DNA from 2 places in the Paenibacillus sp. PK1-4R genome. Region 1 is predicted to be linked to the other one. Evidence: a T-box and tRNA genes for the amino acid it is inferred to sense, from the RefSeq annotation. Region 1 holds a T-box; the other holds one or more tRNA genes.
The links. The T-box of region 1 lies ahead of QNO02_RS23900 (valine--tRNA ligase). A T-box ahead of a tRNA ligase gene usually reads a tRNA of that ligase, here a tRNA-Val.
Positions count from the first base shown of each region.

Region 2: it encodes a tRNA-Val, which carries the amino acid that the T-box ahead of QNO02_RS23900 (valine--tRNA ligase) is inferred to sense. The anticodon was not compared.

Region 1 covers NZ_CP126535.1:5,491,689-5,495,927, reverse strand. The annotation lists gene QNO02_RS23905 (LysM peptidoglycan-binding domain-containing protein) at 141-1,727, shown strand; T-box leader at 1,883-2,164, shown strand; gene QNO02_RS23900 (valine--tRNA ligase) at 2,226-4,239, shown strand, end outside.
Region 2 covers NZ_CP126535.1:4,703,498-4,707,736, forward strand. The annotation lists gene QNO02_RS20415 (M1 family metallopeptidase) at 1-1,575, opposite strand, end outside; tRNA gene QNO02_RS20420 (tRNA-Val) at 1,762-1,834, opposite strand; gene QNO02_RS20425 (hypothetical protein) at 1,979-2,236, shown strand; gene QNO02_RS20430 (GNAT family N-acetyltransferase) at 2,475-2,918, shown strand; gene QNO02_RS20435 (DUF3892 domain-containing protein) at 3,031-3,267, shown strand; gene QNO02_RS20440 (hypothetical protein) at 3,342-3,623, opposite strand; gene QNO02_RS20445 (hypothetical protein) at 3,607-3,828, opposite strand; gene QNO02_RS20450 (DUF3889 domain-containing protein) at 3,974-4,239, opposite strand, start outside.

The sequences.
Region 1 (4,239 bases):
ACATATATAGCAAGGTTTTTCAAAAGGTGGCATGCTCCTCTCATTCAAGGCATATAGATGGGGTAACGAAGGATTTGGACCATGGATCAGTCCCATGAGAAGGATCATGGTGAACATATGCCGAAAGGAGGACGCCACCTTTGTTGAATCAACCTTATGGTTTACGGTTCGATATTTATGAGCGCGTTCATTTGTCTGAGGGAGTCCCTGCGATTGAGGAATTGGAGGAGATTGAACTTTACCCGCGCATTCAAGTCATAGGGCAGGATGATCATGCCACGTTAAGAGGACATCTTTTACTTACAGGTGCGTACAGAGGAGAAAATGAGGCTTCAGAGGAGCTCAAACATTTTATTCCCGTGGAGATCACAGTGCCGCTGAACCGGGTCAGATCGATTGAGGATATTTCCATCGAGATCGAAAATTTTGACGTGGATCTGTTATCCAATCGCAGTCTGAACATTACAGGCGTATTGTCGCTGCGAGGCATCGAGGGGTTTCCTGTTGAAGAGCCACAAGTGTGGTCAGCAGATGAGTTTACAGTTGTTCATTCACCTGATGCTCAGCAATCCAACCGTTCCGATGAAGCAGCACAGACAGGCAGCGACCCCAACACATTTGCACAAGAGTACCTGCTCCAGCGGAGTGAGGAAGAGAGACTTGCGAATGCAGCAGAACTTGCATATGGTGCCCCGGAATTCGCTGACCTGTCTACAAGGGAAGAGACATTAAGGAATAGCGAAGAATGGCAGCAAGAATATGCGGATTCGTCATCGGCCGAGCCAATTCAATCTGAGGAGCAAAGTGCGGAGTACGCTAACGAAAACAGACAACCTGATGTAAACGAAGATCCCGCCTCTCTGACAGAGAATGGGGATGAATTGGCATCTCATGAGCAATACAGCGAACCTTCTCCGATCTCGTCATTTATGGCTGAGACCGCAGATCGGTTAGCTTCTTACCCTGAGTCGGAACCATTGCTGCCTCTGGAAGATGAGTCTTCGGGTTGGTCCGAGCCTTCCGTGGATGCATTGCCTGCGAACTCGAGAAGTGCAGATCAAGCAGTCACAGAGCCTACTGCTCAATCATCTAATGAGTTGGCAGCACCGGATGTACCGGACGCACCAGAGGTATGGCACTTCGAATCAGCGAGATCTGTACCTCAGCAGGAGAATCAGGCAGTTGCCGATGTCCCGAGCGAATCACAGGCGGAGAACTGGCAAGGTGTATTTGCTTCGTCTGAACCACCAGGCAACGCTGAGGAAGACCGACCGTCTTTTGAAGCGACTGGGGTAGACGAGTTCGTACAGAACGAAGCATTTGTTCCTGAACCTGTGGCTGAGACGGAAGACAAGCCGGAGCTGAAGGTTGCTTTTGGCAGCAAAAAAGAATCCGCACCACGGCAAGAAGAGGGCGTAGGTATCTCTTCCTTGTTATCCTCGGGCAGAGCGGCACGCGATGCTGAAGTGGAGCGAGGCGATGAGGTTCCTGCGGGTGTGGTACAGGAAGAAACATATCCAGCTGATGATGGGGAATGGAAGAACCTGTTCCTGGGAACGATTGTCGACCAGACCCCATTCCGCAAGGTGAAACTGTGCATCGTTCAGCGAGAAGACACACTGGATGCCATTGCAGATCGATATCAATTGAGCACGAGGGAACTTCAGTTGTATAACCGATTATCTGAACAAGTTGTGGAAGAAGGTCAGATATTGTACATCCCTTAATCCGTAGTTAAAGCCTTCGTGACAACCCGTGATCCCCTTGAGGATTGCGGGTTTTTGCATAATTCGCCCTAAACCTGCATTCCAGCGCTCTTTATCCGCTGTTGTCAGGTTGACTATCGCGCACGAGCAAGGTATGATGTGTGTAGGTTTTTTGAAGAACAACGTGGAACGGGAGTAGTAGACAGTATGACCTTTCAGAGAGTGGAATTGCAGCGCTGTGAGATTCCGCAGGAACCAACTGATCGAAGTCGCCCGGGAGTTGCCTGTTTGAATACAAGAGATGAATGAGATCTATCGTCATTTATTTCTGAGGTAGGATGGGCCGGTAGCAGCCGTTATCTGCTTGAAGTGTCACGTCATGTACAGAGGGTGAAGTCTATCTTGCTGTAGGCGTGAAACAAAGGTGGTACCGCGAAAGCTAACCTTTCGTCCTTTGATGGATGAAAGGTTTTTTTTGTTTTTTTTGGCGAAGATGATGAAGTAACGGAGGAATGACACATGTCTGAGGAAAAAAAATCAGCTGCAACAGAAATGCCGACCACTTATGATCCTAAGGCGGCAGAGGACAAATGGTACTCCACCTGGATGGAGCGCGGATATTTCAAAGCCGGTCAACGTAAGGATGCCGAGCCGTATACGATTGTAATTCCACCCCCGAATGTAACCGGGATGCTGCACATTGGGCATGCGCTCGATTTTACACTGCAGGATATTCTGATCCGTACCAAACGGATGCAAGGTTACGACGGACTGTGGCTTCCGGGTTCCGACCATGCAGGTATTGCTACCCAAACCAAAGTGGAGCAGAAGCTGCGTGAAGAAGGTCTGACTCGTTATGATCTGGGACGCGAGAAGTTTTTGGAAAAGGTATGGGACTGGAAAGATCAATATGCCACTACCATTCGTCAACAATGGGGCAAAATGGGATTGTCGCTTGATTACTCACGTGAACGTTTTACGCTGGATGAAGGTCTGTCCCAAGCGGTTCGCAAAGTATTTGTTCAACTGTATGAAAAAGGCCTTATTTACCGAGGCAAACGCATCATTAACTGGGACCCGGTGAACCGGACAGCTCTGTCCGACATTGAGGTTGAATATAAAGAGGTTCAGGGTCACTTGTACCATCTGCGTTACCCGCTCAAAGACGGAAGTGGCTACGTTACAGTGGCAACAACACGTCCTGAAACGATGCTGGGTGATACAGCGGTTGCTGTTCATCCGAAGGATGAGCGCTATGCAGATATGATTGGTAAAGTACTTGTACTGCCTATCATTGGACGAGAAATTCCAATTATCGCTGATGATTATGTGGATAAAGAGTTTGGAAGTGGTGCAGTTAAAATCACGCCTGCGCATGATCCAAATGACTTTGAAGTAGGTCTTCGTCATGATCTGCCTCAAATTACGGTAATGGATGAGAGCGGCACAATGAATGCTGAGGCTGGCAAGTATCAGGGACTGGATCGCAGTGACTGCCGCAAGCAGATTGTTGCTGACTTGAAAGAGCAGGGCGTATTGATCAATATCGAGGATCACACGCATCAGGTTGGACACAGTGAGCGTACCGGAGCTGTTGTTGAGCCGTATCTGTCTACACAGTGGTTCGTTGAGATGAAGCCACTTGCAGAGAGAGCGATTAAGAAACAACAGAGTGGTGAAGGAGTTAATTTTGTTCCAGATCGTTTTGAGAAAACCTATCTGAACTGGATCGAAAACGTTCGTGACTGGTGTATTTCCCGTCAACTGTGGTGGGGACATCGTATTCCTGCTTGGTATGATGAAGAAACGGGTGAAATCATTGTATCTGCTGAAGATCCAACAACGCTGCCAGAGTATGCTGGACGCAAGCTCAGACAGGACGAAGACGTACTCGATACTTGGTTTAGCTCCGGCTTATGGCCATTCTCCACACTAGGCTGGCCGGAAGATACGGAAGACCTGAAACGTTATTATCCGACAAGTGTACTTGTGACAGGGTATGACATCATATATTTCTGGGTTGCACGTATGATTTTCACTGCATTGGAATTCACCGATGAGATTCCGTTCAAGGATGTGCTGATGCATGGTCTTGTTCGTGATGCAGATGGACGCAAAATGTCCAAATCACTGGGCAACGGTGTAGATCCGCTGGATGTGATTGAGAAATACGGCGCAGATGCAATGCGTTACATGATCTCAACCAGCAGCACGCCAGGTCAGGATCTCCGTTTCCGTTGGGAACGGGTGGAACAGGCTCGGAATTTCGCCAACAAGATCTGGAATGCTTCGCGCTTTGCATTGATGAATCTGGAAGGATTCACTTATGAGGAACGTGACATTAGCGGAGAGCTTGGTACAGCGGATTATTGGATTTTGCACCGTCTGAACGAAACTTCCCGCGATATTACGCGTCTAATCGAAGCGTATGAATTTGGGGAAACGGGTCGTGTGTTGTATAACTTTATCTGGGATGACCTGTGTGACTGGTACATTGAGTTTGCTAAGCTGTCCTTCTATGGGGAAGATCCGG
Region 2 (4,239 bases), 790 kb from region 1:
GGTCTCTTCCTGTGATAATTGGTATTCCGGCTTTAAGACAAAATTAGGCTGATATAGGGCCATCTGCATTTCTGAACGTACTTCTTTACCAAGCACATCTTCAATGGTGTGAAGCAGCCCCTCTACCGTTGCATTTTGGTACACGTAGCGTTTGAAATATATCCTCATCAACTCGTCAAATTTCTCTTCACCGACGGAACGGTAAAGCTGATAGATCGCTTGTCTTCCCTTCTGATAATACACCAAACCTGCCAAATCCCCAGCTTCATCGTTTGTTGACGCAATCGCCATATCTACGGGCGCAGTATCAAACTGTATGGATCTGAACCCATTTAACTTGTCTCCCTGTTTCTCGGCAAAATACACCATGGAGAAATCAGCAAAGCCTTCATCCAGGAAGGATTCTGTCTCCGAGTTATTACCGATCAATGCATGGAACCACTGATGCGCTATTTCATGAACAAATGTTGTGTCTTCTTCTGGAACAGCACCATTTTGAATCTGTCCCATCTGGATGAGCCTCGCATACTCCACGGCAACGCCTTGTACATAAGTCTCGACAATTCGGAACTCTGGATAGGGATACTTGCCATATTTCTCACTATAGAACTCAATGACCTTGAATGCCTGATTAATGTACCGGTCAACTATCTTTTTCTTGGATGGATCATCGTTGTAATAATAGTATTCCACCGTCAAACCGTTACGGGTAGCGCGTTCCACTTGAAGATTAGGACTTGCAAAGAAAACAAACTCCCTCGTATTCTCGGCTACAGCAGATACAATCTTACGTCCATGTTCTGTACTGTCTTGAGTGGTGATCGTGCCTGGCATGGCTACCTGGTACTCATCAGGAACATTTAATTGAACTTCAAAGTCCGATGAGGTGTAATAATCGCTCTCAAATGTTCGACTATACGGTGCCTTGTTCCATTGATGTTTAACCTCGTCGTATACAGACATCACCGGGAACCAGTGCGCACCATTGATCATGTCCATGTAGTAGGAAACTCGCTGTGAGCCATAGGGTATATTCAACTGAAACTCCAGTTGGAATGATACCGATTCGCCTGGTTGAACGGGCTCTTTCAACTGCACGGTCAACGCTTGGTTTTCCTTATGGAAATCCAGCGATTGACTATCTGCTGTTACAGCCTGAATATCGATGCCACCCAGAAAGTCCTCCGCTGTCTTCTCCGGGTGATCTTCACTAATCTTTTCATTATGCTGTTGGTACATGCTCGCCTGTGTAGACTTGGAGAGGTTTGCATCAGCATATGTATGAAGGACCAGCTGCTGGAGGGTATCCTTGCTTGTGTTGTGATACGTTACCTTCTCGCTCCCCTGGATCGTCATGTCCTTCTCATTCAGCCGAGCCTGGATCTGGTATTGAATCGGGGTCTGCTCTAGAGAATCTTTCTGTGTGTTATGTATCTTCGTAGATACAGGTGCTGGGTCTGCTTCCGCGGTAACAACCCTCATGTTCGCAAGTGGGCTTGCTGCCAGTATTAAAGCCAGTGTACCCGCGATCCCTACTCTGGCTAACTTTGATGTAAATGGTTTTGAATAATTCATAGTTCTCTCCTTCTCCTGTTCTATATTGACCTCAGAACCAAGTATAGAAGACGAACCTTACGCTGAATTTATGTTTTATTTAAGTTTTGTTTAAAAAGAGGAAGAGAAACTGAAACTATCGCAAATCGCATTCATGTTTGTATGTAAAAAAGAAAAGAAGCCTTACATTGTAAGACTTCTCGTGTATGATCTGTAGTGGGCTCGAACCACTGACCCCTACCCTGTCAAGATAGTGCTCTCCCAGCTGAGCTAACAGATCATGATATATAATTGTTTCCCAATCAGGTAACAGTATCATATCAAGTAACCGTGTTCATTGTCAATAATTTATTTAGTTATAATTCACCTGAAATGGAGCACAATAAAGGAAAGATTACCATATCAGCAACGAGGTGAATTCCCTATGAGAAACATAACAAAACGGTCAAAATCCAATAAACATACATTTACCAAATGCTTCTTTCTCTTTGCTGGGCTTATGATTCTCATTACCACCTTTACTGGTTGCGGCCTGGAGCGGGATGAACATACGGTTCAATTCCAACAGTTAAATCAACCCAATGAGAATGTTGAATCTCTACCCGTCTGGCTGGACGTATACTCCAAATCTGTAATTCAAGATGTATATTCTCCGCGAGGAAGCAGTGAAGTCTTGCCGTGAAGGTTAACAGGTGAATCACTCGTCTTCATCCCACTTGCGTGAGTATGCTTTCTTCGTAACGAAATACAACAGAGTAATCATTCCCGCCGACATTAACAATGTAATTACCATGATGCCTGTCATGCCCATCACTACCCCCTCCTCTCCCATTATGTTCCAGACTTCACTATACAGGAAAAACATTTTTTTGTATAATTCAGTCTGATATGTCGCGCAAGAGCAGAAAGAAGGAATGGAATTGGCAGCTGAGATTAGTTATGTATCGACAGAAGAACAACTGGAGCAAGCCTTGGGAATTCGCCATCACGTTTTTGTGATCGAGCAACAGGTGCCTGCCGAGATTGAGATTGATCAATATGATGTCATCAGTCCAGATGTGCATCATGTATTGTTAAGTACGGATGGCCAAGCTGTAGCCACAGGACGTCTGATCTATTACAGCAAGGATACGGCCAAAATGCAGCGGATCGCGGTGCTTGAGTCTCATCGTTCATTTGGTTATGGACGTGTGCTTCTGCTCGCGATGGAGGAGCTGGCACGTGAACTCGGCTTATCCTATTCTGTACTGGATGCTCAATGTCAGGCACAGAAATTCTATGAAAAACTGGGTTATGAAGTGATTTCGGAAGAACCTTTTTATGATGCAGATATTCTGCATGTTCGTATGAGAAAGAGCCTGTAAAACCTCGGCGTTGGCAGGTCTTATCAGCATATGGTGCATACTTCCGATGAATTCGGATAGGCTAATCAGGTAAGCAGATTCCTATCTCGTCATATAAGGAGAGTGTGACATCATGGATCAAACGACACGCGAGAGTTTCACAGCCGTACAGAAAAATGGCGACGGTGACCTGACAGCATTTCAGACTTCAGCAGGACGTGTACTGGATTATCAGCAGGCACTTGCAGAAGTAAAGGCTGGCGCTATTGCTGGTGTGAATGTATTTAAAGGCAAGGATGGCGAAATGTACATTCGCGGCGATGCCGACGGTGACCCCACCAACAACCTGGACCAACTTCCCCATTTCTAAATAGATGTACATGTCGTATGTGTGACACAGTAAGCGCCGATCCGGATATCCGGGTTGGCGTTTTCTTATTAGAATTAGTAGTCCGTAAAATATTTTACGGACTCAACGGAAGGCTGGCTTTTGCGAATCGGCTGTTGTACCTGTTCCCATGCCTGCAAAATCTGTATCCCTTCGAGAGTAGACCGATTCTCCCACGCGATGTGCCCGGTGCGTTCAAGCTCCAGCAATGACTCATGAATGTAAGCTCTGCTTCGTCCCGTCTTGGTCTCCAGTTCATCCATACGCGGCAGCCTGCGCCGTTGTCCTGCATAGTTCACCATAATACGTAAAATCTTGCGTTCAAAGTCGTTCAGCATACTTTACCTCCCCATTAAGGTCCTTAACAGGACGCCATGCCAGAATACCTTGCTCCAGAAAGGTTCGGGGTGAGCCTTCTTTTCCCGCTGATGCTCTAATCATCCCGCCACGTACACTGTTAATTCGAATCTGTCGCTGCGTAATCTGCCCTGCACGATCCATGTAGACAAGCTCCACCATCTGGCCAATATATTTCCCTAGCATAATCATCCCTCCGATAAGAACATTTGTTTGTATTTCATATTATATGCGAACATAAGTTCTTTATTCAATAGTAAAAAAAGGATTTTGTAAAATAAAAAAACCAGACTTTCACCTTAATGATTAAGGCAGTCTGGTTCATAACGGATCAGTGTCGATCCGATTCCGAAAATTGTACTTTCTTTAACTGTTGTGTAGATGGATTAAAGTCAACATTCACATAAACTGCAAATTGTTTGCCGTCTTTCGCACGAACCCATAGCTTGAACTGTTCCCGTGATTGATCCGCTGTTAGAGAGGTGCGTCCGATATGCTTATAGTCCAAAATATCCACATTATACTTGGTCTGTGTTTCTTTGACCGCAATAATTCCCCACTTCGCATAATCAGGGATAGTTCCACCTGTTCCTGATG